Regions from separate parts of the Clostridium subterminale genome, predicted to be linked through region 3. Evidence: riboswitches for the same ligand, from Rfam matches in the RefSeq annotation. Region 3 holds a riboswitch; each other region holds the start of a gene.
The links. Region 3 has a riboswitch for S-adenosylmethionine ahead of ABDZ93_RS17410 (Na+/H+ antiporter NhaC family protein). Riboswitches for the same ligand answer to the same signal wherever they lie in the genome.
Positions count from the first base shown of each region.

Region 1: it holds a riboswitch for S-adenosylmethionine, as region 3 does, so the genes downstream of both, ABDZ93_RS03160 (methionine ABC transporter ATP-binding protein) here and ABDZ93_RS17410 (Na+/H+ antiporter NhaC family protein) in region 3, are expected to answer to the same signal.
Region 2: it holds a riboswitch for S-adenosylmethionine, as region 3 does, so the genes downstream of both, metK (methionine adenosyltransferase) here and ABDZ93_RS17410 (Na+/H+ antiporter NhaC family protein) in region 3, are expected to answer to the same signal.

Region 1 is NZ_BAAACI010000001.1:603,627-606,906, forward strand. Features, by position in the region: gene ABDZ93_RS03150 (MetQ/NlpA family ABC transporter substrate-binding protein) at 1-544, opposite strand, end outside; gene ABDZ93_RS03155 (methionine ABC transporter permease) at 593-1,243, opposite strand; gene ABDZ93_RS03160 (methionine ABC transporter ATP-binding protein) at 1,246-2,205, opposite strand; SAM riboswitch class I at 2,333-2,462, opposite strand; gene ABDZ93_RS03165 (hypothetical protein) at 2,839-3,231, opposite strand; gene ABDZ93_RS03170 (hypothetical protein) at 3,221-3,280, opposite strand, start outside.
Region 2 is NZ_BAAACI010000002.1:196,308-199,587, reverse strand. Features, by position in the region: gene ABDZ93_RS06825 (hypothetical protein) at 1-411, shown strand, start outside; tRNA gene ABDZ93_RS06820 (tRNA-Tyr) at 780-864, shown strand; tRNA gene ABDZ93_RS06815 (tRNA-Val) at 868-943, shown strand; tRNA gene ABDZ93_RS06810 (tRNA-Thr) at 986-1,060, shown strand; tRNA gene ABDZ93_RS06805 (tRNA-Tyr) at 1,067-1,151, shown strand; tRNA gene ABDZ93_RS06800 (tRNA-Val) at 1,155-1,230, shown strand; tRNA gene ABDZ93_RS06795 (tRNA-Thr) at 1,272-1,346, shown strand; tRNA gene ABDZ93_RS06790 (tRNA-Tyr) at 1,352-1,436, shown strand; SAM riboswitch class I at 1,649-1,751, shown strand; gene metK (methionine adenosyltransferase) at 1,849-3,024, shown strand; gene recD2 (SF1B family DNA helicase RecD2) at 3,263-3,280, shown strand, end outside.
Region 3 is NZ_BAAACI010000008.1:188,973-192,252, forward strand. Features, by position in the region: gene ABDZ93_RS17410 (Na+/H+ antiporter NhaC family protein) at 90-1,397, opposite strand; SAM riboswitch class I at 1,523-1,632, opposite strand; gene pdxR (MocR-like pyridoxine biosynthesis transcription factor PdxR) at 1,761-3,179, opposite strand.

The sequences.
Region 1 (3,280 bases), on a different contig from region 3:
TTTTAGGATTCGATGTAATATCTTTTGAAGTTACTAAATCTCCCTCTGGAATTTCAATTACTCCATTTTTAGCTAAAAGTTTTAAAGCTCTTGCTCCATTAGATGGATCATTAGGAATTGCTATTTCTGCACCTTCTTTAATAGCTGATATATCATCTATTTTTTCTGAATATAATCCCATTGGTTCAAGATGTACCTTTGTTGTATAAGAAAGATCATAAGATTTTTCCTTTACTGTCGCTTCTAAGAAAGGTATATGCTGGAAATAATTTGCATCTATCTCACCTTCAGCAAGGGCAGTGTTAGGCAGCACATAATCTGAAAACTCCACTATCTCTACTTTATATCCTTCTTTCTCAAGCAAAGGTTTTATAGCATTTTCTACTATAGCTTTATGAGGCTCTGGAGACACCCCTATAGCAATAACCTTATCTTCACCATTAGCTCCTGAGCTTTCCTTTCCCTTAGAACCACATCCTACTAAAGTTACTCCTAAAGCCAATATTAACGTTAAACTTAATAATTTCTTTACTGATTTTTTCATGTATATATTCCTCCTCAAATAAATTTCTTAAAACTAAAATTTTAAATACTAGCTTAGCTTCTTATATAAATAGTTTCCTAAGCTTTGAATTAGTTGAACAAATAAAATTAGAACCACCACTGTAAATATCATAATAGGTGTATTAAATCTATTATATCCATAGGTTATAGCTGCTGCTCCAAGGCCACCACCGCCAATAGATCCAGCCATGGCAGAATAGCCTATAATGCTTATAATAGTTAAAGTAAGCCCTGAAGCAATAGATGGTAAGGCTTCCTTTATCATTACTTTAAATATTATTTGAGTCTTAGTAGCTCCTAAAGATTGAGCTGCTTCTATAACTCCTTTATCTACTTCTTTTAAAGAAGTTTCAATAATTCTTGCTACAAAAGGTGCTGCTGCTATAGTCAAAGGTACTATGGCTGCTGAGGTTCCTATGGATTTTCCTACAATAGCTCTAGTAACAGGAACGACTACCACCATCAAGATTACAAAAGGTAAACTTCTTAAAATATTTATAACCACATCTAATATTTTATATATATATTTATTTTCCATTGGGCCTTCTTTGGCTGTTAATATTAAAGCTATGGCTAAAACCATACCAATAACTACTGCGAAAAGTGTAGATACCACTACCATTATTAAAGTTTCTATTAGTGCATTACTCAGGATCTGTATAATTGATTCAACTGTCATTACTATAGCACCTCCCATTGGAATTTATTCTTTTCTAAGTAACTAGTAACAATTTCCTTCAACTGTTCATCAACTCTTATAACTAATGATCCCAATACATTTTCTCTAAATCTTTCTAGCTTTCCCCACACAATAGAAAAATTCACATTCAAATCTCTAGCCATGTTAGTTATAAATGAATTTTCACTTTTATTTGCCGGAAAATATATCTTAATATTAACTCCATTTTGAAATAAAACTTCCTCTTCTTCTCCTAAAAACTTTCTTAGAGAATATCCTGGTCTTAAGAATAGTTCATCTACATTTCCTTCTGCTTTAACTTCTCCACCTTCTACAAGTACTATGCGCTCACATATTGACTTTACTACTTCCATTTGATGCGTAACCATTACGATGGTAATACCCATTTCTTTATTAATTGTAGATAATAATTCTAATATGTCCTTTGTAGTTTTGGGATCGAGTGCTGAGGTTGCTTCATCACAAAGTAAAATTTTTGGTTCTAAAGCTAAAGCCCTTGCAATTGCTACTCTTTGCTTTTCTCCACCACTTAACTCCTTAGGCATAGACTTTATCTTGTGAGCTAGTCCAACAATTTTCAACAATTCTTCTACCTTTTTTTCTATATGATTTTTGTCATATCCCCATAGCTGTAATGGTAATGCTACATTATTGTATACATTAGATCTTTTTAGCAAGTTAAAGTTTTGAAATATCATTCCTACATTTTTTCTAAACTCTCTAATTTCTCTTTCTGTCATAGATGAAATTTCTTTTCCCATAACTTTCAAACTGCCTTCATCATAACCTTCTAATCCATTTATACATCTTAACATAGTTGATTTTCCAGCTCCACTATGGCCTATAATTCCATATACTTGTCCCTCTTCTATGGTAAATGATACATCCTTTAGAACCTTTAAATTATCAAAGCTTTTATTTATATGTGATACCTCTATCATTTTCTAGCACCGTCCTTTACTGTAGCTATCCTATCTGTTTTAAATCTAGATTTAATTATTCAGGCAAAAATAAAAGCACTAGAGAATAAATCTCTAGTGCATAAAAATTCATGCATGCCAATTCATTCTCTTATCTTTCAGCTCAATAAGCTGCAGGATTTAGCACCATGACATACATATAAAGATATATGATTCAGTATATATACACAGGTTGCTGGGTTTCAAAGGGCCAGTCCCTCCACCGCTCGTGATAAGACAATATTTACTTTTACCTTGCCACTAATTATACATAACAATAATTAAATAGTCAACATGAAAATACCAAAATTTTTAGATTTTTTTTAATATAATTATTTTATTTTTACTATTTTTATTTGTATTATTAACTTTACTTTTTATAATGATTAAAATAACTATTAATTAATATATTAATCTTTTACTTTTTATCCTATCTTCAATACTACTATTTATATAGCAAATCCTTTGAACGTCGCATGGATGAAACAACTAGTTAAATAGTTTCCTATTTAACTAGTTTTCTATATAGATATATAACTATGTAACTATTTTTATAGACAAATTCTCCATATATAATATAATTTTATTTTCTTCACTGGAGACCTTAGTATTTTATTAAATCCTAGTATTAAATATAAGAGTAAATGTACACGTCTCTTCTTCCACCACAAAGGAGTTAATTTCTTTTATTTCATCCATCTCACCTAAATCACCAAGTAAATTTTTAAAAGTTGTAAAATCACCCTCACACTGGATAGTTACTTCACCCCAAGAGTCATAAATAACGATGTTATTTAAAGAAATATCATTATAGCTTCTTAATCTATTCAAAAATTCTCCTAGTTTAAACTCTTCCTTATTCTTTGTTTGTTCATGGTTACTCTTTACTAAATCTCTATGCTCTTTAGCATTATCTAAATTTATTTGTGTTATACCATAAACAATTAAAAGTATTATAGTTGCTATAACTACTGCACTATTAATTAATTTATATTTTCTAGTATCCATTAATCTTCACCTTAGCTCTAAAATATAGTTCTTCCTTCTCTTGAAGAAT
Region 2 (3,280 bases), on a different contig from region 3:
GTAGTATTAGATGAAGATTTAGTGAGAAGAAGAATTCAAGCTAATAGAGAAAGACAAAATAAACCCAATGAAATTTATAAGAGTGATAATGAAATAGTTAAAGCAGATGAAATTGAGTTTGAGAAATATAATAAGGAAATTAAGGAAAAAAGCAAAGTAATGAAGGTTCCTGCAGAAGAATTAGTAAACAAATTGACATTTTCAGAAAAAGCAAAAATAATGAGTATATGTAAAGAATTAAGTGAAGAAGATTATTCAGAGATAAGTGAATTTCTTACTTATAATGATGAACGATTAGCTGTATTAAGAACTCTTAATGTAATAGAGAATAAGGTAGATGAAGATCAAATAGAAGAATTAAAAGAGATATTTTCTAAATATATAGATATGGATAAGGTAGAGGGAAATTAATTATATAAATATATATTAAGAAACTATTTATATATAAACATATGCCAATAGTTGTTGCATTCATGTGGATTTCAGGGATTATTATGTAAGAAATGAATTAAATATATTGAAATAATAGTTATGTATTAGTGCTTTTAATTAGTATAATAAGCTAAATTTAAGTGACAAAATGCCTAAAATTAGGAATTTAAGATTTAACGAGAGAAAAACAATAAAATTTTTATAAAAATATTGAAAAAAGGGGTTGAAAAAAAATCAATATAATTGTATACTAAGTCTTGTCAGTTTAGTGACATTTTTATTTGTGTAAAAGATTGGAAAATGACTCAGGTCAAGGTAGTGTGAAAATCTAATTTTGTTACAATTATGGAGGAGTTCCCGAGTGGCCAAAGGGGGCAGACTGTAAATCTGTTACGTTTCGTTTCGATGGTTCGAATCCGTCCTCCTCCACCATAAGGTCGCATAGCTCAGCTGGGAGAGCACCTGCCTTACAAGCAGGGGGTCACAGGTTCGATCCCTGTTGCGACCACCATAGTAAATTTAAATTCATTAAACTGCACAAATTATATAATATGCTGGCATGGCTCAACGGTAGAGCAGCTGATTTGTAATCAGCAGGTTGTAGGTTCGATTCCTATTGCCAGCTCCATAAAGTGGAGGAGTTCCCGAGTGGCCAAAGGGGGCAGACTGTAAATCTGTTACGTTTCGTTTCGATGGTTCGAATCCGTCCTCCTCCACCATAAGGTCGCATAGCTCAGCTGGGAGAGCACCTGCCTTACAAGCAGGGGGTCACAGGTTCGATCCCTGTTGCGACCACCATAATGAATTATAATTCATTAAATTTCAAGACTATATAATATGCTGGCATGGCTCAACGGTAGAGCAGCTGATTTGTAATCAGCAGGTTGTAGGTTCGATTCCTATTGCCAGCTCCATAAATGGAGGAGTTCCCGAGTGGCCAAAGGGGGCAGACTGTAAATCTGTTACGTTTCGTTTCGATGGTTCGAATCCGTCCTCCTCCACCAAATAAGATACTAAGTTAACTTAGTATCTTATTTTATTTTTTAATAAAATATAAATTAAGAATTGGATAAATGTTTTTATTAAGCTCAAAATATAATTAATGGCATATACGAAGTTAATAGGATGGTAAATATTAACTTATGATATTAATTGTTAAGTATGTTGACAGTTATATTCCCCTATGCTATTATCTATGTATAAATTAATAATATAACTCTTATCAAGAGTGGTGGAGGGACAAAGGCCCAATGAAACCCAGCAACCGGCTAATAAAAGCAATGGTGCCAATTCCTGCGGTGTTTTCTGCAAGATAAGAAAGTTTAGTTTGAAAAGTACTAACCTCTTCTTGTCTGACAAGAAGAGGTTTTAATTTTAAGTGCCGGTAATATTTTAATATTTAGGGAGGAAAATTCAATGAAAAGATTATTTACGTCAGAATCAGTAACTGAAGGACATCCAGATAAAATGTGTGATCAGATATCTGATGCCATACTAGATGCTATATTAGAAAAAGACCCAAATGCTAGAGTAGCTTGTGAAACTGCAACTACTACAGGAATGGTTATTGTAATGGGAGAAATAAGTACAAACTGCTATGTAGATTTCCAAAAGGTTGTTAGAAAAACAGTTGAAGAGATTGGATATAATAGAGCAAAATATGGATTTGATTGCAATACATGTTCAGTATTAACATCTATAGATGAGCAATCACGCGATATTGCTATGGGAGTTGATGAGGCTTTAGAAAGTAAAGCAGGTCAAATGAATAATGATGAGGCTACAGGTGCTGGAGACCAAGGTATGATGTTCGGATTTGCTACGAATGAAACAGAAGAATATATGCCACTTCCAATTGCTACGGCTCATAAATTATCAAGAAGATTAACAGAAGTAAGAAAAAATGGAACCTTATCTTACTTAAGACCAGATGGAAAAACTCAAGTAACTGTAGAATATGAAGACAATAAGCCAGTTAGAATAGATACTATAGTAATTTCAACTCAGCATTGTCCAGATGTTACAAGAGAACAAATCGAGAAGGATTTAAAAGAGCATGTTATAGCTACTATAGTACCTGCTGATTTATTAGATGAAAGCACAAAATACTATATAAATCCTACAGGTAGGTTTGTTATTGGCGGACCTCAAGGAGACTCAGGTCTTACAGGTAGAAAAATAATAGTAGATACTTATGGTGGATCTGGTAGACACGGCGGTGGAGCTTTCTCAGGAAAAGATCCAACAAAGGTAGATAGATCTGCTGCTTATGCATCAAGATGGGTAGCTAAAAACTTAGTAGCTGCTGGTGTTGCTGATAAATTAGAAATACAACTTGCATATGCTATTGGTGTTGCTAGACCAGTATCTATACAAATTGATACTTTTGGAACTGGAAAGCTTTCAGAAGATAAGATAGTTGATATAGTTAATAAAGTTTTCGACTTAAGACCATCTTCTATTATAAGAGAATTAGATTTAAGAAGACCTATATACAAACAAACTGCTGCTTATGGACATTTTGGAAGAAATGACTTAAATTTACCATGGGAGCAATTAAATAAGGTTGAAGAAATAAAGAAATATATATAAAAATTTAAAAGATATATATTTATAAACAAGAGTCCACACTAATACTATGATATATTAGTGTGGATTTTTTTAAAAAAGGCTATAATTAAATTTATATAGAGTATGAAATTTAACAAGGATAAATATTTTTACTTTAAACTGTGTCATATTACTAAATCTTATTATATTTTAATATATATGAGATTTAATTTGGTATAATAATTATAAATAGATAATAATAGGTACTAGGAGAGATTTTATGATAACCATTGAAGGG
Region 3 (3,280 bases):
GTCTTTATAAATTTATACATTCAACAATATATTCATCACTAACATAAAATCTAGCTATTAATCAGTGATATTTCCAAATTTTATTATTTTTATAGTTTCTGTTTGATTTTTAGTTTTAAGTAAGGTATAAATACAATTGCTATAAGTGCACTTATCCCCATTAAATATGGATAATAAAGATGCTTCATTATGACAAATGGTGACAATTTAGCTAATGCAGATGCTGATAAAAGCTGAGCACCATAAGGAATAATACCTTGAGCCACACAAGAAAACATATCTAATATACCCGCTACTCTTTTAGGTTCAATATCATATTGATTCGATATATCTTTAGCAATAGGTCCTACAGTAACTATAGCTATAGTGTTGTTAGCTGTACATATATCAACTAAACTAACTAATGTTGCAATTCCAACTTCTGCTCCTATTTTACTGTTAACTCTTTTTTTAATAAATCCTAGTATAAACTCAATTCCCCCATTGAATTTTATAATTTCAACCATTCCCCCAATTATAATTGAAATTATTACAAGCTCAGACATTCCCCCAATTCCTTTGCCTATAGCCTGCAATAGACCTATTATATCAAATGCCCCCGTAAATATTCCTATGCTTCCTGCAAATAAGATTCCACCAAGTAGCACCACTAACACATTAACCCCTAAAAGTGCCGCTAGTAATACTCCTACATAAGGTAAAACTTTAACTAAACTATATGAATAATCCGCCGCTACCTTAGAGTCATGTCCCAGTGTTATAAAAGTAAATATTAAAGTTGTTATTATTGCTGCTGGCAATACAACTATAAAATTCATTCTAAATTTATCTCTCATCTCACAGCCTTGAGTCCTCGTAGCTGCTATAGTAGTATCAGAGATCATAGAAAGGTTGTCCCCAAACATTGCTCCACTAACAACAGCTCCAACCACTAAAGCTATAGGTATACCTGTCTTAGCCGCAATTCCAGTAGCTATAGGAACTAATGCTACTATTGTTCCCATAGATGTACCTATAGATATTGCTATAAAACATGCAATTATAAAAACCCCAGCTACTAGTATGTTACTTGGTAAAAATGTTAGTCCTAAATTAACAGTAGATTCTACAGCCCCCATAGTTTTAGCAACCTCTGCAAAAGCCCCTGCCAATATAAATATCAGACACATTAAAATAATGTTGGGTTCTCCTGCTCCCTTGCAGAATACATCTAACTTTTTATCTAGTGATACTTCTCTATTCATAAATAATGCTACCAATGCCGCTAATAAAAATGGTACAGTTACAGGCATAGCATAAAAATCCTTTGTAACTAACGATATCCCCATAAAAACTACTATAAAAATAAATAATGGTAACAAAGCAATAGCACTGCCCTTTTTCAAGTTATCTTTCATTTCTTCCTCCTTAGTTTAATTAATACTTTAATTTTTTGTATATGATTTAGTGATATTAGGCATCTGAAAATAAAAAAGCTTCCTGCCTTACCTAAAAGATAATGCAAGAAGTTATATTCTTCCAATTCTTATCTTCCAGGTTAATCCTGCTGGATTTAGCACCATAAAGTTTAAAATAACTACCTTTGGTTGCCGGGCTTCATAGGGCCAGTCCCTCTGCCTCTCTTGATAAGATGCTATATTCTATTTTTAAATTCTTAATAAGAATAGCATTTGTTTATTATTATGTCAATATAATTTATCAAAAGTATACTTATGTTCTTTGCCAAAGAAGAGTTCAATAATTGCACCATTCAGTTTTCATTATGGTAATGCATCGAACCAGGCAGATTGTAGCAACGCAATACCTTCTCGTATCTGTTGTTCACTCAGTAAGCTATATCCTACAAATATAATATTTCTGGGGCAATCATTCCTATCATTCCAGAATGGAATCATAGAATATACTTTTACTCCGACTTTTTCTGCCTGTTTAATAAGCCAATCTTGTTCTTCACCACCCGGAAACTCCAAAACGAAATGCACCCCTGCTCCACGACCATGTAAGATTACTTTTCTGCCAAACGTTTCAGTCGCTTTCTGTACAAATATATCATGACACCTTTTGTAGGTAATGCACATTTTTCGAATATGACGCTCATAATTTCCCTCTCTCATATATTCAGCTAAAACACGTTGTGTCAACCATGATACAGGAGAATTATGGGAACTGAATAAACTATGATACCTCTTTAGGAGTCGTACTGGCAACACCATATAGTTCACCCGCAGAGAAGGAGAAAGAGACTTTGAAAAAGTTCCGATATAGATAGTACGGTCTTCGGTGTCTAAAGAGTGAAGTGATGGTACTGGATTGGCATCATATCTAAGCTCGCTGTCATAATCGTCCTCAATGATATACGCATCGTTAACATTTGCCCAATTAAGGAGCTCCTTACGCTGAACAATTGGCATCACAGTCCCATAAGGAAATTGATGCGAAGGTGTTACATAAGCAGCACATGTGTTAGAACCATGAATTGATGAGAGGATAAGTCCATCTTTACTAGCTGGGATTGCATGCACATTATAATTATTGTTGATAAATACATCCCTTGCTCCATTATATCCTGGTTCCTCCATTGCAATAGTGTTATTTTCTTTACTCAGAAGAGTGCACAAAATATTTAAGGAGTATTGTAGTCCACAACCGATGATAATTTGTTCCTTACTACAAACCATACCTCTTGATTTGTACAGGTGTTTTCCGATTTCTTCTCTTAATAGTAGATCACCCTGCTTATCTGGATAATGATTAACTACTTCTTTTTGCGATGATAGGAGAATTTGAGAGGTGTATTTTCGCCATAACTTGAAAGGAAATTGCTCATAAGGAAGCGTACCGTACTGAAAATCATATAGAATTACAGGTTTATTCAGTTCTGATTTTTTGATAGATAAGGCATTTATATTCTGCGGCACATAATTCCTCTCCATAAATTCACTTGAAGTATCTAGAACAAAAAAACCTGACCCATGTCTTGCTTGAATATATCCCTCCACAGCAAGCTGGGTATAAGCCTGACTGACAGTATTTCGTGCAATACCTAATGTTTGGGCTAGTGTACGAATACCTGGAAGCCGTTCTCCATGTGCAATATTTCCTTGTTCAATATCTTTTTTGACCTGATTATAAATTTGAAGATACATTGGATCATTTGAATTTTCTTGAATATAAATCATATAATTATAACCATCCTTATACCAAAGTGTATCCTACATTATATCATATAAGTGTATCTTTTAATAGGTTCACTTGTATGCTACAATATGTTTAATTCTAT